DNA from 4 places in the Ancylobacter sp. G4_0304 genome. Region 4 is predicted to be linked to each of the others. Evidence: predicted binding sites of a transcription regulator. Region 4 holds the regulator's gene; each other region holds the start of a gene.
What was found. Region 4 encodes PhoB, which activates phosphate uptake and scavenging genes when phosphate is short. Its sites were predicted from a motif close to TGTCATNNANCTGTCAT; they were not measured.
Positions count from the first base shown of each region.

Region 1 (3,971 bases), on a different contig from region 4:
GGGTCGCGACGATCAGCGTGGCGGCGGCCTCATGGGCGAGTTCCAGCAGCAGATCGGATACCGCCGCGCCGGACGCGTCATCGAGGCTGGCGGTCGGCTCGTCGGCGACGATGATGCGCGGATGCGCCGCCAGAGCGCGCGCCACCGCGACGCGCTGCATCTGCCCGCGCGAGAGGGTTTCGATGCGCTGGTCGTGGCGCGCGATGCCGACGCGGTTCAGAAGCCGCGCGGCCTCCCCCGCCGCGCCGGGTGGCAGGCGGAAATGGAAAAGCCGCTGCGGGAGCAAGACATTGTCGAGCGCGGAAAGGCCGGGAAACAGGTGGAAGTCCTGCATCACCAGCCCGACATGGCGGGCGCGCCAGTGGTCGCGCTTGCCTTCGGAAAGCCGCGCGAGATCAACGCCGCTCCACAGCACCGCCCCGGAGCCGGGGCGCTCCAGCCCGGTGACGATGTTGAGGAAGGTGGTCTTGCCCGAGCCGGACGGCCCGGTGAGCGCGACCTGCTCGCCAGATCCGAGATCGAGCGCCGGCGCCGACAGCGCCGGCCGTTCGAGGCCGGGGAAGCGCACTTCGACATCACGCAGGGTAAGGGCGTGGGCGGGGTCCGACATGGCGGCGACGTTCATGGTCAGGCCGTCGCGAAGCTGGCGCCGACGATGCGCAGCCGGCTCACGAATCCGGTCGCCGGGTCGGTCCGCGAGCCGACCTCGAGCGTGCCGCGCACCTCGATCAGCGCATTGGCCTGCTCGAAGGTCTGCGCGCGTTCGAGATAGACCACGACGATATTGTCCGGCCAGTCGGCATCGGAAGAACAGAACGGGCAGATCGACATCGGGATTTCGGTGAGCACGAAGAAATCCGCCTCAGCCTTGAGCGGCGGTGCCATGTAGCCCTGCATCGCCACTTCGCGGCCGGCCAGCGCCTTGACCTTGTCGGAGAAGGTGAGGCCGAGCACGCTGACCGAGCCATAGAGCTCGTCGAAGTCGAGCGTGTCCGCGGCGCGAGCCGCCGCGCAGGGCAAAATGGGCGTCAGCAGGCCGGAAAGCACGATGCCGGCTCCGCCCAGCACGAGACGGCGCGAGAGACTATGCGGGCTCATACCGTGGCTCCTGAACGGGTCGCGGCCCGGCATTGTCCTCCGGGCCGCGCTGACGTGGAATGAGCGGGCGGCGTCAGTCGGCCTGCGGGCCGACCGCCATGACTTCCATCAGCACGCGGTAGACGTCGCTCTGCTCCATGTAGCCGCGGAAGCCCTCGGCGCCGGGGCCGGTGACCTGCAGCACCACGTCGTCAACGGCATGGACGGCGGTGTCGCTGGAGCGGGGAAGGTTGCCCTCACGCAGCACGGCGCCGGGGACATCCTTGTAAGCCTGGTTGGCAACGTATTCCTTCTTCTCGTTCTGCACCGCCGGCTCGAACGGGCCATCCAGCTTGGGGCGGAAGGTTTCGTAATAGTCGGGGAAGTTGTTGGCGAACAGCATCAGGCGGCGCGAGACGTCGATGCGGTCGGGATAGCCGTCGCCGTTCTTGTCCTCATAGTTCGGGAAGCCGGCATCGGCATAGACGCCGACCTTCTCGCGCATTTCGGTGCCCGGCTTGTCGTCGTCCACCGTGCCGACAATCGCCACGCCGTGGGTGTGGTCGCCGGTGACGACGATCAGCGTGTCGGGATGGGTCTTGGCGAAATCGAGCGCGGCGCCGATCGCCTGGTCGAACTCGATGGTCTCGACGAGCGCGCGGTCCCAGTCCATCGGGTGGGACATCTTGTCGATCGAGGAGCCCTCGACCATCAGGAAGAAGCCCTCGGGGTTCTTGGAGAGTTCGCCGAGCGCGACCTTGGTCATCTCGACGAGGCCGGGCTGGTTCGGGAACTTCGACACGGTGCCCTTCTTGAGGAACTCGCGGTCGAGCGTGGTGTCCATGTTGCCGGTGTGGAACAGGCCGAGGATCTTGCCGGAATTGGTGCCGGCGGCGGCGGCCAGTTCGGTCTTGTCGGTGGCGAGCGCGTAGCCGGCCTCCCGGAACATCGCGATGAAGTCCTGCTCGTCCTTGCGCTTCGAGCCCGGCGTGCTCTTGGGCAGGAAATAGGCCGAGCCGCCGCCGAGGATCACCTCGGGCTTCACGGCGAACATCTGGCCGACCACCGCGGCTTTTTCCGAGCGGAGGCGGGTGTGGGCGACCACGGCGGCCGGGGTGGCGTCCTCGATCTCCGAGGGGGCGACGATGCCGATCGACTTCCGGGTGGTGCGGCGCAGCGCCTCGGCGATGTTCTCGACGCGCGGATCGTCGAACGCGTCCTTGGTGCGGTCGGCATAGACCCCGATGGCGTTCACCGCGGTCTTGTGGCCGGTCATGTAGGCCGACATGGTGTTGGCGCTGTCGGTGGCGATGGCGTTGGTGGCCGAGGTGCCGATGAAGGCGGCCGGCGGAATGCCGTCCATGTTCAGGCGGCCATCGGCCTTGCCCTCATGCATGCCCTTCGACATCAGGCGCGCGCCGGTGCGGTGGGCGACCGACAGGCCGTCGCCGAGGAAGAAGATGACGTTCCGGGCCTTGGCGGTCGCCGGGGTGCCGTAGACTTCCCAGTTCACGGTCTTGGTCTCGGCGCCGGCCTTGGCCTCGACCGTGTAGGTGCCGGGCTTGGCAATCGCGCCGGCGCGGATCAGAACGGCGGAGGCCTCGAAGCCGGGCTCCTTCTCGACGAACACGACATCCTTGCCGAGCACCTTGGCGGCGGGCTCGCCATTGATGGTGACGGTGACGTCCGCCGGCTTCACCACGGCGTCGAATTCCACCTTCAGGTCGAAGGGCGAGCCGGCGAGGATGGTGGCGCGGTCGAGCGGGTACACCGTCGCGGCCTGCGCGGCCGAGAACAGGCAGGTGGTGGCGGCAAGGGCTGCGATGAGCGAGCGCATCCGGCGGGTCTCCCCAGAAGGTGATGGATCGGCGGTAACGGATCGGCGCTTTGGCTAAAGCCCGCCCATGTCACCGGGATGACTGCCCCTGCGTCAGCCGGCGCATGCCGTCGTGCCGGGGCGGAAGAGACGCCCGATTTCCGGCGACGTGCGGTCTCGCGCGGCGCTAGGCTGTCGCCATGCTGTTCGATCTTCCCCCCGCCCCGGTGCTCTATCAGGCCCTGCTCGCGCGCGACGGCGCCTATGACGGGCGCGCCTATGTCGGCGTTACCTCGACCGGCATTTTCTGCCGGCTGACCTGCCCGGCGCGAAAGCCGAAGCCGGAGAACTGCCGCTTCTTCGCCAGCGTGCCGGAATGCCTTGCGGCGGGCTTTCGCGCCTGCAAGCGCTGTGCGCCGCTCGCCCCGGCGGCCGAGAGCGATCCCGCGATCCGCACGCTGCTGGGCGCGCTGGAGCAGCGCCCGGCCTATCGCTGGAGCGAGCAGGATGTCGAGCGGATGGGGCTGGATCCCTCCACGGTGCGGCGCGCCTTCCGCCGCCATTTCGGCATGACGTTCCTTGAAATGGCGCGGATGGAGCGGCTGCGTGCCGGCTTCCAGACGCTGGGCGAGGGCGGGCGGGTGATCGACGCGCAGCTGGAAGCCGGCTTCGCCTCGCCCGAAGGTTTTCGCGAGGCGTTCGCGCGGCTCGCGGGCGTGGCGCCGGGCAAGCTGTCGCGGGAGCCTTTATTGGCCGCGCACTGGCTCGACACCCCGCTCGGCGCCATGGTGGCGATCTGCGACACCGAGCGGCTGCATCTCCTGGAGTTCGCCGACCGCAAGGGCCTGCCGGCGGAACTCAAGCGGCTGAACGGGCTGGCGCGCGGCACGCTTGGTATCGCCCGCATGGCCCTGCACGACCGACTGGGAGATGAGCTCGCGCGCTATTTCGACGGGCGGCCGGGCGGGTTCTCGATTCCGCTCGCGCTTCACGGCAGCGCCTTCACCCGCGCGGTGTGGGCGGAGCTGATGACCATCCCGCCCGGGGTCACCCGCAGCTATTCCGAGATCGCGCAGGC
Region 1 covers NZ_JAZDRM010000005.1:38,859-42,829, reverse strand. The annotation lists gene VRZ77_RS04225 (ABC transporter ATP-binding protein) at 1-625, opposite strand, end outside; gene VRZ77_RS04220 (hypothetical protein) at 628-1,098, opposite strand; gene VRZ77_RS04215 (alkaline phosphatase) at 1,172-2,914, opposite strand; gene VRZ77_RS04210 (bifunctional transcriptional activator/DNA repair enzyme AdaA) at 3,094-3,971, shown strand, end outside.
Region 1: VRZ77_RS04215 (alkaline phosphatase) is a predicted target of PhoB. The motif match lies at 2,982-2,998, and genes of this name have one in related genera.

Region 2 (3,971 bases), on a different contig from region 4:
CGCCGAGCCGCTCGCCGAAATGCCGGCTCATCGTGCCGCCGGAATCGATCTCGATCGCCTCGTCCTCGCGGCGGAACAGCGGGCCGGGCAGTGGCAGCTTCACCACCTCGATGTTCCGGCCGCGCGCATCCCTCGCTTTGGACAGCCGCTCATAGGCGTCGCGCGAAATGGCGTATTGCGGGTCGGCCGGGTCGTCGCACCAGGTCAGCGCCACCACGCCGGGACGTACGAAGCAGGCGATGTTGTCGATATGGCCGGAGGTCTCGTCATGGACGAGGCCGGCGCCGAGCCAGATCACGGTCGAGACGCCGAGATAATCCTTCAGATGCTGCTCGATCTCGGCGCGCGACAAGCCGGGATTGCGGTTGGGGTTCAGGAGGCATTCCTCGGTGGTGAGCACCGTGCCCTCGCCGTCGACATGGATCGAGCCGCCCTCCAGCACCAGCGGCGCGCGGTAGCGCGGGGCGCGCTCGGTCTCCAGCACCTTGGCGGCCACCATCTCGTCCCGGTCGAACGGGGCGTAGAGCCCGCCCCAGGCGTTGAACCCCCAGTCCACGCCGCGCAGCCGGCCGTGCGCATCGGTGAGGAAGCTCGGCCCGCTGTCGCGGCACCAGGCATCGTCGGTGCCGGCCTCGACGAGGCGGACGGCGGGAGGCAGCAGCGCGCGCGCGTTTGCCCATTGTCCGGCGGAGACCAGCATGGTCATCGGCTCGAAACGGGCGATGGTGGCGGCGACCTCGGCGAAGGCGGCCTGACCGGGCCCACCGCCCGCGCGCCAGTTGTCGGCGCGTTCGGGCCAGATCATCCAGCAGCCGGCATGCGGCTCCCATTCGGCCGGCATGCGGAAGCCATCGGCGGCGGGCAGGCTGTTCAGCGTCTCGGCCATGATGAGCGGGTCTTTCAGCGCAGTTTTACGGTCAGCGATAGCCGTCGAGGGTAAGCAGCGGGCCGTAGAGTTCCGGCCGGCGATCGCGGAACACGCCCCAGCTGTGGCGCTGATGGGCAATGGCATCGAGGTCGAAGGTCGCGGTGAGCACGGTCTGCTCGCCGCGCCCGGCCTCGGCGACCTTGGCGCCGGTGGCGTCGGCGATGAAGGACGAGCCGTAGAAGCTGATCGAGGTGCCGTTGCGCCCCCGTTCCGTGCCGATGCGGTTGGAGGCGACCAGCGGCATCAGGTTGGCGCCGGCGTGGCCCTGCATCACCCGCTGCCAGTGGCCGGAAGAATCCAACGTCGAATCATGCGGTTCCGAGCCGATGGCGGTCGGGTAGAGCAGGATCTCGGCGCCCAGCAGCGCCATGGCGCGCGCCGATTCGGGGAACCACTGATCCCAGCAGATGCCGACGCCGACCCGGCCCACCGCGGTCTCCCACACCCGGAACCCGGTATCGCCGGGCGAGAAGTAGAATTTCTCGGTGTAGCCCGGCCCGTCTGGGATGTGGCTCTTGCGGTAGAGGCCGAGCAACTGGCCGTCGGCGTCGATCATGGCGAGGCTGTTGAAGGCGGTCTGGCCGGAACGCTCGAAGAACGAGATCGGCAGCACCACCTCCAGCTCGCGCGCCAGCGCGGCGAAATGGGCGAGCAGCCGGTTGTCCTCCAGCGGCGCCGCCAGCGACAGGAACTCGTAGTCCTGGTCCTGGCAGAAATAGGGGGTCTCGAACAGCTCCTGCAGCAGGATGAGCCGCGCGCCCTGCGCGGCGGCCTCGCGCACCAGCGATTCGGCACGGGCGACGTTGCCGTCGATGTTCCAGTCGCAAGCCATCTGGGTGGCGGCGACGGTGAGGCTGCGCATCGGGAACTCCTTCGGGATGCGGTCGGTGGGCGAAGCGCCGGGAGCGTTCAGTTCACGGCGCGCAGCGGCTTTTCCAGCACCGCGAGCACGCGCGCAAGCTCATGCCCGCGCTTGAGGATGAGGCCGGTCTGCGACACCACGGTGTAGGCGCCCTGGCGGCGGGCGAGGCGCGGGTCCTTCTCGATGCGGTAGATCGGCACTTCCGCCGCGCGGCGGAAGATCGAGAACACGGCGCGCTCGCGCGTGAAGTCGATGGCGTAGTCGCGCCATTCGCCCAGCGCGACCATGCGGCCGTACAGGTTGAGGATGCTGTCCAGTTCGCGACGGTCGAAAGAAACGACGTCGGCACGCTCGTTGCGGGTGCCGACCGGCAGACCTATCGGGTCGGTATCGGCCACGCGGCTCCTCCGGGCTTGGACTCAAGGTGACGCGCGATTGTCATCGCGCGGTCATGATCGCGCCGCCGGCGCTCGGCTTCAAGCGCCTTGTAGGCCGCCGCGGCAATGCCGGCTCCGCTCACGGGCTCGTTAACGAAAAACACACGGCCGCCCAAATTCGGCCCTTGCGGCGCCCATGGCGGGGGCCATCTTCTTAACCATACACCGGGTCGGTTCGCGAGGCGCATCGGTTTCCCAGCCCCCCAGCCCCCCGCGGCGTTTTGTGGGCCGGCTCGGTGTAGCGCATTAAGGTTCAATCCCCAATTGGCCTTCAGGGTCGGCAGTCGCCGGCCCTATTTTTTTGCCCGGCGCAGCGCCGAACCGGCCAGATCGGACAGGGCGTGTGTCAGCGCAGCGGCGTCAGCGCCGCGCCGACGATGGCGCCCGGCGCGGCCGAGGAGCCGTTCTGCACCAGCACCGCGACGGCATCGACGCCCTCCGTCTGGACGCTCGACAGCGGCACCTCGAACCGGGTTTCCCCGCCCTTCCAGTCGCCGAGCTTGGTCCAGCCGCGCACCACATTGTGGTAGCCGACCTTGGATCCCTCATTCTCGCCGCGGCCGATGTCGACCTCCATCTGGCTGGCGACGGGGCACAGCCACACCTCGCCCGACCCCGCCCCCGCGCCGACCGAGACCGCGAGCGTGCCGCCGCGGGCTTCCAGCGCCACCGGCACGGCGAGGTGCGGGACGCTGGCGATGGAGCGCTCCAGCCCCTCCTCGTCGGAGCCGATCGCCATGGCATGGCCGTTCACGATCGCCTGCGGCGTGAACATCTTCCCGTCGCCGCGCTGCTTGGCATAGGCCTTCTGGCGCACCGAATGGCCGTGCTTGGCCAACGTGTCCTTCCAGCCAAGATAGTCCCAGTAGTCCACGGCGAGGGTGAGGGCGATCACGTTCTCGTGGCCGGCGATCTCGCCGAGCAGCTTGTCGGCCGGTGGGCAGGAGGAGCACCCCTGGCTGGTGAACAGCTCGACCACCGCCGCCGGCGCCGTGATGGCACGGGGCGTGGGGTCCTCCGCCCGCGCGGCCGACGCGCCCATCGCCATCCATCCCAACGCCGCCAGCAACACGGCAAGCCCCTGCGGCGCACCGGAGGGCGCGGTCGAGGCCTCGTTGTGGGTGGTGAAACCGGCGGAGAGGAAAGCCAGGAGAAAAGCCATGTCGTGCACGTCGCCCCTCGGCGCATCCGGCAATGGGGGATGCGACTGAAGCCGGATCGCCCGCCCGCAAGGCCGTGCCGCGCGGGCAGGAGAGGCTCCCATGAAAAGACAGAGCGCGCTCCGGCGGGGCCGGGGCGCGCTCTAGCCAATAGGACGACGGGCACGGCGGCACCAGTCACATTCGGGTGTCGCCGCCGCACGGAAAGGTGAAGCGGGAAGTGAGCCGGGCCGGCGCGCGAGACCCTGCGGTCCGCCGCGCCGGCCCGGCGGGTCCGGTCAGGCCGCGAGGTTGCGCAGCACGTACTGGAGGATGCCGCCGTTGCGGAAGTAGTCCAGCTCGTCCAGCGTATCGATGCGGCAGGTGAGCGGCACGTCCTTCACCGTGCCGTCGGCAAACGCGATCTTGGCGATCAGGGTCTGGCGCGGCTTGAGGTCGCCCTCGATGCCCTTGATGGTGACGATCTCGTCACCCTTCACGCCGAGCGACTGCCAGCTCTCGTCGTTCTGGAACACCAGCGGCACGATGCCCATGCCGACCAGGTTCGAGCGGTGGATGCGCTCAAAGCTCTGGGCGATGACGGC
Region 2 covers NZ_JAZDRM010000005.1:63,189-67,159, reverse strand. The annotation lists gene aguA (agmatine deiminase) at 1-886, opposite strand, end outside; gene aguB (N-carbamoylputrescine amidase) at 918-1,790, opposite strand; gene VRZ77_RS04335 (DUF2794 domain-containing protein) at 1,838-2,188, opposite strand; gene VRZ77_RS04330 (DUF1223 domain-containing protein) at 2,574-3,389, opposite strand; gene acnA (aconitate hydratase AcnA) at 3,666-3,971, opposite strand, start outside.
Region 2: VRZ77_RS04335 (DUF2794 domain-containing protein) is a predicted target of PhoB. The motif match lies at 2,227-2,243, and genes of this name have one in related genera.

Region 3 (3,971 bases), on a different contig from region 4:
CCCGTCACCGGCCGCAATGGCCCGCAATATGTCGAGCGTCGCGGTGAGGCAGATGCCGTCGTCGATCGGCAGCGTCGAATCCTGGATGAAGAAATCGGCGCTGTGCAGCACGAAGCCGCGCCCGGTCTCCACCGGCCCGCCCTTCAGCACCCGGACCCCGCCGGCGCTGGAGGGCAGATGGATGCGCTGTTCCTGCGGCACCACGTCGAGCTGCACCAGCAGGTCGGGGAAGCTGACATTGCTGGCCGGCTGGTTGACGATAATGCCCATCGCGCCTTCCGACGAATGGGCGCACAGATAAATCACCGCCCGCGCGAAGCGTTCGTCGCGCATGCCCGGCATCGCGACCAGCAGCTGTCCGTCGAGAAATGTCCCGCCCGATCCGTCGTCCAGATCGCGACTGTCCTGGTTTCCGATCCTCATGAGGGAAAGCGTAAACCCCATCGGCGCATTTTCAAGTGCGCGCGGCGCCGCAACGGCACCCATCACGGTCCGCCTCACATGAAAGTGCGGCCGCGACGGCTTTCCCGGCGCATCGCGACAGGGTATCGCCAGCGCATGCTTCGACTGTGCCGCCACCTCCTCACCCTTCTCGCCGTCGCCGGCGCTCTCGCCGTTTTCGACGCGGGCGCGGCGCGGGCCGGCATCGAATCGTCGTGGTCGGCCCCCGCCGGCACCGCGGTTCGGCTCATCGGCGGGGCGCGCGAGGACGGCCGGCTTTCGGGTGGAATCGAAATCCGCCTGACGCCGGGCTGGAAGACCTATTGGCGCTATCCGGGCGATGCCGGCATCCCTCCGCGCTTCGACTGGTCCGGCTCGCACAATGTCGGGAATCTGGAGATCTTCTGGCCGGCACCGGTGCGGTTCGACGAGGGCGGCAGCGTGTCGATCGGCTACAAGCACGGGGTTGTGATCCCGTTCGCCGTGACTCCGCAGGACCCGTCCAAGCCGGTCGCGCTGCGCCTCGCGCTCGATTTCGCGGTGTGCGAGAAAATCTGCCAGCCGGCCAATGCCATCGTCACGCTCGACCTGCCGGCCGAGGGCGCGGCGCCCTCCCCGCCGGCCCTGCTGGCGGCGCAGGCGACCGTGCCCCGCCCCGCCGGGCTCGGCGCGCCGGGCGATACGGGGATCGACGCCGTGACGCTCGAAACCATCAATGGCACGCCGACTATCCGCGTGATCGCGCGCGTCGCCGAGACGGAGCGCGCCGATCTGTTCGTGGAAGGGCCGACCGAGGATTGGGCGCTGCCGCTGCCCCATCGCGAAGCCGGCGCGGACGGGCGCACGCAGTTCCTCCTGCCGGTCGACGGCGTGCCGACCGGCGCCGATGTATCGGCCACGAAGCTGAAGTTCACGCTGGTGGACGGCACGCGCGCGGCCGAGATCACTACCCCGCTTTCCATTCACTGATACGACTTTCCGTCGGACGGGAAATGTCTATGCTACCGGCAGCCGGGCACCGGGGGGCGTCGCGGCTGCGGTTGCCAAGCCGCCTTCCGCCCGCGCAAAAAAGAATCACGTGAAAGGACCACCCATGACCATCAAGGTCGGCGATACCCTGCCGAGCGCCACGTTCCGCGTCGCCACGGCCGACGGCCCGGTGCCGAAGTCCACGGAAGAAATCTTCAAGAACAAGAAGGTCGTGCTGTTCGCCGTTCCCGGCGCCTTCACCCCGACCTGCCACAAGAACCACCTGCCGAGCTTCATCGCCCGCGCGGACGAGCTGTTTGCCAAGGGCGTGTCGACCATCGCCGTGACGGCGGTCAACGACCCCTTCGTGATGGAAGCCTGGGAGAAGGCCTCCAATGCCGGCGGCAAGATCCTGTTCCTTTCCGATGGCAATGGCGATTTCGCCAAAGCGCTCGGCCTTGAGTTCGACGCCTCGGCGGCCGGCCTCGGCCTGCGCTCCAAGCGCTATTCCATGCTGGTCGACGACGGCGAGGTGCTGGTCCTCAATGTCGAGGAAAAGGCCCACAAGGCCGACGCCACCAACGCCGACGTGCTGCTCACGCAGTTCTGATCGCTTGCGCGTCCTCCCCGGCCGGGCGCGCTCCGGCCGGGCTCGCGCGCCCGCCCGAACCCTGCCGCGCTCCCGACGGCGCCGCGGATCAGGCGATGATATCCGGGAAAATCTGGTCCTCGACGAAGCCGATGCGGTCCTTGAGCATCAGCTTGCGCTTCTTGAAGCGGGCGAGCTGGAGCTGATCGCAGCTCGGCATCGCCTGAAGCGCGGCGATGGCGGCATCCAGATCGCGATGCTCCTGCCGCAGACGCTCGAGGAGAGCCGAAAGCTCGCGTTCCTCTTCCGCCGTCATCTGTGTCAAATGCCCGACCTGCAAACCGACTCGCCACCGCCCTCGCGGGGCTTGGGCGCGAGTATCGCCGCCCTTGGCCCGGCCCGCAACACGAACTCGCGAGCCGCCGCCTAAACGCTCCGTCTTGCTGCAGCGCAGCGCATCGTTTGATCGACAGACCGCCCGGCTTGTGACACGCTCATGACGTTCGCTTCCGAAGACAAGGAGAACTGTCCATGTCCATGCAGGCGCATGTTGCGGAACTGGAACGACGCCATGAGGCGCTCGACAAGGCCCTACGAGAAGAAACGGCGCGGCCGGCCTCCGACGAGGTGCGGGTGAACGATCTCAAGCGCCGCAAGCTTTATCTCAAGGACGAGATCGCACGGCTTAAGGGCACCCTGCACTGAGCCGGGTCGCAGTACCCCGATGCCTTGAATTTACAATACCTTGAGTTCACTAAACCGCCGGCCGCTGCGCCGGCGGTTCTGCTCCTCTCTGCACGTAAGCCATGCCTTTTGCCGGCTAGACCTAAGGTCGTAAGCATTTGAGCGCTCTTGAAACAGGAGAGCGCAGCCTGAATCCTTGTGTTCAAAGCAAAAAAACAACGGAACGCTGGGAGACGCCCTCATGACGACCGATGACAGTCGGTACCAACAGACCTATGCCCGCTCCATGCAGGACCCTGAAGGGTTCTGGCGCGAGGCCGCGCTCGGCATCGACTGGATCGCGCCGCCGCGCAGCGTGTTCGATGCCGACCACGGCGTTTATGGACGCTGGTTCACCGGCGGCCTGTGCAATGTCTGCCACAACGCGGTCGACCGCCATGTCGACGCCGGCCGCGGCAACCAGCCGGCGATCTTCTACGATAGCCCGGTGACCGGCGCCAAGCGCACCGTTACCTATTCCGAGCTGCAGGCGGAAGTGCGCACCCTCGGTGCCATGCTGCGCGATCTCGGCGTGGAGAAGGGTGACCGCGTGGTCATCTACATGCCGATGATCCCCGAGGCGGTGTTCGCCATGCTGGCCTGCGCGCGGATCGGCGCGGTGCATTCGGTGGTGTTCGGCGGTTTCGCGGCGGCTGAGCTGGCGAGCCGTATCGAGGATGCGAGGCCGAAGGTCATCCTCTCCGCCTCCTGCGGCATCGAGCCCTCGCGCGTCGTCGCCTACAAGCCGCTGCTCGACCTCGCGCTCACCATGGTCAGCCATCAGCCCGAGGCTTGCCTGGTGTTCCAGCGCCCCGAACTGGCCGCTAGCCTCAAGCCCGGCCGCGACCATGATTGGGCGCAGGCGCGCAGCCATGCCGCCAGCGCCGGCCGCGGCGCCGATTGCGCCGCGATGGGCGCCACCGAGCCGCTCTATATCCTCTACACCTCCGGCACCACCGGAAAGCCCAAGGGCGTGGTGCGCGATACCGCCGGCTACATGGTAGCGCTGCGCTGGTCGATGGACGGGCTCTACGGCGTCGCGCCGGGCGAGGTGTTCTGGTCGGCCTCCGATATCGGCTGGGTGGTCGGCCATTCCTACATCGTCTACGCCCCACTGCTGACCGGCTGCACCACGGTGCTCTACGAAGGCAAGCCGGTCGGCACCCCGGATGCCGGCGCGTTCTGGCGGGTGATCGAGGAATACAAGGTCAGCGCGCTGTTCACCGCCCCGACCGCGCTGCGCGCGATC
Region 3 covers NZ_JAZDRM010000040.1:343-4,313, forward strand. The annotation lists gene VRZ77_RS18620 (YqgE/AlgH family protein) at 1-423, opposite strand, end outside; gene VRZ77_RS18625 (protein-disulfide reductase DsbD domain-containing protein) at 559-1,410, shown strand; gene VRZ77_RS18630 (peroxiredoxin) at 1,535-2,020, shown strand; gene VRZ77_RS18635 (YdcH family protein) at 2,109-2,315, opposite strand; gene VRZ77_RS18640 (YdcH family protein) at 2,531-2,704, shown strand; gene VRZ77_RS18645 (propionyl-CoA synthetase) at 2,925-3,971, shown strand, end outside.
Region 3: VRZ77_RS18640 (YdcH family protein) is a predicted target of PhoB. The motif match lies at 2,485-2,501, and genes of this name have one in related genera.

Region 4 (3,971 bases):
GCGGTGAACGATTTCGCGCAGGAGCGCGGAATCGACTGGTTCCGGCGCAATGTCATCACCACCGTGCCGTTTCCGTACCCCGGCTTCATGCGGCAGGTCTATCCCGGCTTCCTCCAGCTTCACGGCTTCGTCTCGATGAACCTGGAGCGCCATTTGCGCGCCCATGCCGACATGTTCGGCCATCTGGTGAAGGGCGACGGCGATTCCGCCGCTAAGCACCGGGAGTTCTACGACGAATATCTCTCGGTCATGGATTTGCCGGCTGAATATTATTTGCAGACGCTGCAGACCGTGTTCATCGACCACGCTTTGCCCAAGGGCGAGATGACGCATCGCGGCGAGAAGGTCGACCCTTCGAAGATCCGCAACGTGGCGCTGCTGACCATCGAGGGCGAGAACGACGATATCTCCGGCGTCGGCCAGACCCGCGCGGCGCAGACCCTGTGCTCCAGCCTGCCGGAGGACATGCGTGTGCATTATCTTCAGCCGACGGTAGGCCATTACGGCGTGTTCAACGGCTCGCGCTTCCGTTCCGAGATCGCGCCGCGCATCGCCGATTTCACGCTGTCGCACAACTGGCCCAAGAAGGGGCACAATCGCGGGGCGTGAGGCTGGCGGGCACGGCTACAGCCCGGCTTCCCAGTAAGGCGGATCGCCGAACGCCTCGCGCAGGCAGTCGGCCAGCGCGCGCAGCTTGGCGGTCGGATTGCGGCCCTCCGGGTGCGCGACATAAATGAACTCCGCCTCGGGCTCGGCGCCGATGTCGATGGCCCGCAGCGTGCCGGCCCGGATTTCAGGCCCGGCGATGAACAGCGGCAGCATGGTGACGCCAAGGCCGGCGATTGCCGCGTCGCGCATCACCATGCCGTTGTTGACCTGAAGCCCGATCCTGGCGCGGACCTGCACGAAGCCGGCCTCGGTCGCGAACCGCCAGTCGGCGAGGCCGCGATGGGTGTAGAAAATCCCGCGATGGTGTTCGAGCCCGGCAAGGTCGCCCGGGGTTCCCTCCCGTTCGAGATAATCGGGCGAGGCCACCAGAACGCGGCGGCTGCGGGCGAGGCGCCAGGCGGTGAGCGGGCTGTCGCGCATCGGCCCGTGGCGGATCACGCCGTCGAAGCCCTCAGCCTGCGCGTCGACCACGCGGTCGTCGAGCTCGATGCTCAGCTCGATCTGCGGATGGCGGCGCAGGAAGGGATAGAGCGCGGGGCCGACATGCAGGGCGGTGAGCGTCACCGGCGCGGAGATGCGCAACGGGCCGGCCAGCGTGCCGCGCCGCTCGGCCAGGGCGGCGGCCGCCGCGTCGAGCCCGCGCAGCGACTGCGCGGCCATCTCTAGAAAGGTCGTCCCGTCTTCGGTCAGCGACAGGCTGCGGGTGGACCGATGTACCAGCCTGGCGCCGAGCTGGCGTTCGAGCTGGGCCAGCCGGTCGCTGACCACCGATTTCGACAGGCGCAGCCGGCGCGCGGCCTCGCTGATCGAGCCGGCCTCGGCGATGGCGACGAAAGCGGCGATGCCGTCGATTTTCATCGTTCGGATTTTCCGGACATGATTTCCATTCTCCTCAGGCTAATCCGAACGCGGTGGCCTTGCCATACTCCTGCGTGACACAGGCCCCCGGAAGCCCCGGCGGCGGATCGTTCATTGCAGGAGAAGTCAATGTCCCGTCTTATCAACAAGGTCGCGCTGGTGACCGGCGCCAGCTCCGGCATCGGCCGCGCGACCGCGGTGCTGTTTGCAAAGGAAGGCGCGAAGGTGGTGCTCGGCGCCCGCCGCCAGCCGGAACTCGACGCGGCGGTCGCCGAGATCGTGGCCGCCGGCGGCGAGGCAGTCGCGCTCGCCGGCGACGTGCGCTCGGAAGACTATGCGCAGGCGCTGGTGGCGCTGGCGGCCGAGCGCTATGGCCGGCTCGACATCGCCTTCAACAATGCTGGCACGCTCGGCGAAAAGGGTCCGAGCACGGGCATTTCCGAGGAGGGCTGGGCCGATACGCTGGCGATCAACCTCACCGGCTCGTTCCTCGGCGCCAAGCACCAGATCGCGCAGATGCTGAAGACCGGCGGCGGGTCGGTGATCTTCACCTCGACCTTCGTCGGCTACACAACCGCCTTTCCGGGCCTTGCCGCCTATGCCGCCTCGAAATCCGGCCTGATCGGGCTCACCCAGGCGCTGGCCGCCGAGTTCGGGCCGCAGGGCATCAGGGTCAATGCCGTGCTGCCCGGCGCGGTGGAGACCGAGATGTACAAGGAAGCCAACGGCACGGCCGAAGCGCAGTCCTTCATCACCGGGCTGCACGCGCTGAAGCGCGTGGCAGCCCCGGAGGAACTGGCGCGCTCGGTGCTGTATCTCGCCTCGGACGATGCGTCCTTCGTTTCGGGCACCGCGCATCTGGTCGATGGCGGGCTCTCGATCACACGGACCTGACGGCACTGTCCGCCTGACGACAACGCCCGCGCGTTTGCGGCGCGCGGGCGATCGTCTTGTCGAAGCGCCAGCCCTCAATGGGGCGGGCGAACATTTCGTTGCGGCGCCTGCGCCCTCAATGGGGCGGGCGAACATTTCGTTGCGGCGCCTGCGCCCTTAATGGGCGCGGGCGAACATTTCGTTGAACGAGTAGCCGGAGCCGCGCACGGTGCGGATCGGGTCGGGCTGGCGCGGGCGGTTCAGCGCCTTGCGCAGGCGGCCGACATGCACGTCCACGGTGCGCTCGTCGATATAGACGTCCTGGCCCCACACGCCGTCGAGAAGCTGCTCGCGGGAATAGACCCGGCCGGGCGACTGCATCAGGAACTCCAGCAGCCGGAACTCGGTCGGCCCCAGATGCAGCTCGCGGCCGGAGCGGTGGACCCGCTTGGTCTCGCGGTCGAGCTCGATGTCGCCGGCACGCAGCAGGGTCGAGATGTGGTCCGGCTTGGCGCGGCGCAGCAGGGCGCGCACCCGCGCCACCAGCTCCGGCACCGAGAACGGCTTCACGACATAATCGTCGGCGCCGGTCGCGAGTCCGCGCACGCGCTCGGTCTCCTCGCCGCGGGCGGTGAGCATCAGCACCGGCATGCGCTCGGTCTCCGGCCGGGCGCGCAGGCGCCGGCACAGCTCGATGCCCGACAGGCCCGGCAGCATCCAGTCGAGGATCACGAGGTCCGGCACGCTCTCGCGCAGCCGGGTCTCGGCCTCGTCGCCGCGCGCCACGCTCTCGACGGCGTAGCCTTCGGATTCGAGGTTGTAGCGCAGAAGGAGGGTGAGGGGCTCCTCATCCTCCACGATCAGAATGTTGGTCGGCATGGTCTATCCTCGCCGCACGCCGCGCCTGACGATCAGGACGGGAACGCCACGGAAGTAAGGCTGGACGTGTCCTGCTTGGGCCGCTCCTCGGTGAGCAGCGTGCCGGTCGCGAGGTAATGCACCGTCTCGGCGATGTTGGTCGCGTGGTCGCCGATGCGCTCGATGTTCTTGGCGCAGAACAGCAGGTGGGTGCACAGCGAGATGTTGCGCGGGTCTTCCATCATGTAGGTGAGGAGTTCGCGGAACAGCGAGGTGTAGAGCACGTCGACCTCGCCGTCGCGCTGCCACACCTCGACCGCCTTGGCGTCGTCGCGGCTGGCATAGGCGTCCAGCACGGTCTTGAGCTGCTCGAACACGATGCCCGACATGTGCTCGACCCCGCGCACCAGCTTCTGCGGGTGGAACTCGCCGGTGAGCGCGAGCACGCGCTTGGCGGTGTTCTTGGCGAGGTCGCCGATGCGCTCCAGATCGTTGGCGATGCGCATGGCGGCCACGATCTCGCGCAGGTCGCCGGCCAGCGGCTGGCGGCGGGCGATGGTGAGGATCGCCTTTTCCTCGATCTCGCGCTGCAGGAGGTCGATCGGGCCGTCGAGCACGATGACCTTCTGGGCGAGCTCGGTGTCGCGCTTGACCAGAGCCGCCACGGAATCGGCCACCAGCCGCTCGGCCTGGCCGCCCATTTCCACGACGCG
Region 4 covers NZ_JAZDRM010000007.1:87,534-91,504, reverse strand. The annotation lists gene VRZ77_RS06015 (polyhydroxyalkanoate depolymerase) at 1-609, shown strand, start outside; gene VRZ77_RS06010 (LysR family transcriptional regulator) at 625-1,527, opposite strand; gene VRZ77_RS06005 (SDR family oxidoreductase) at 1,657-2,421, shown strand; gene phoB (phosphate regulon transcriptional regulator PhoB) at 2,578-3,279, opposite strand; gene phoU (phosphate signaling complex protein PhoU) at 3,312-3,971, opposite strand, start outside.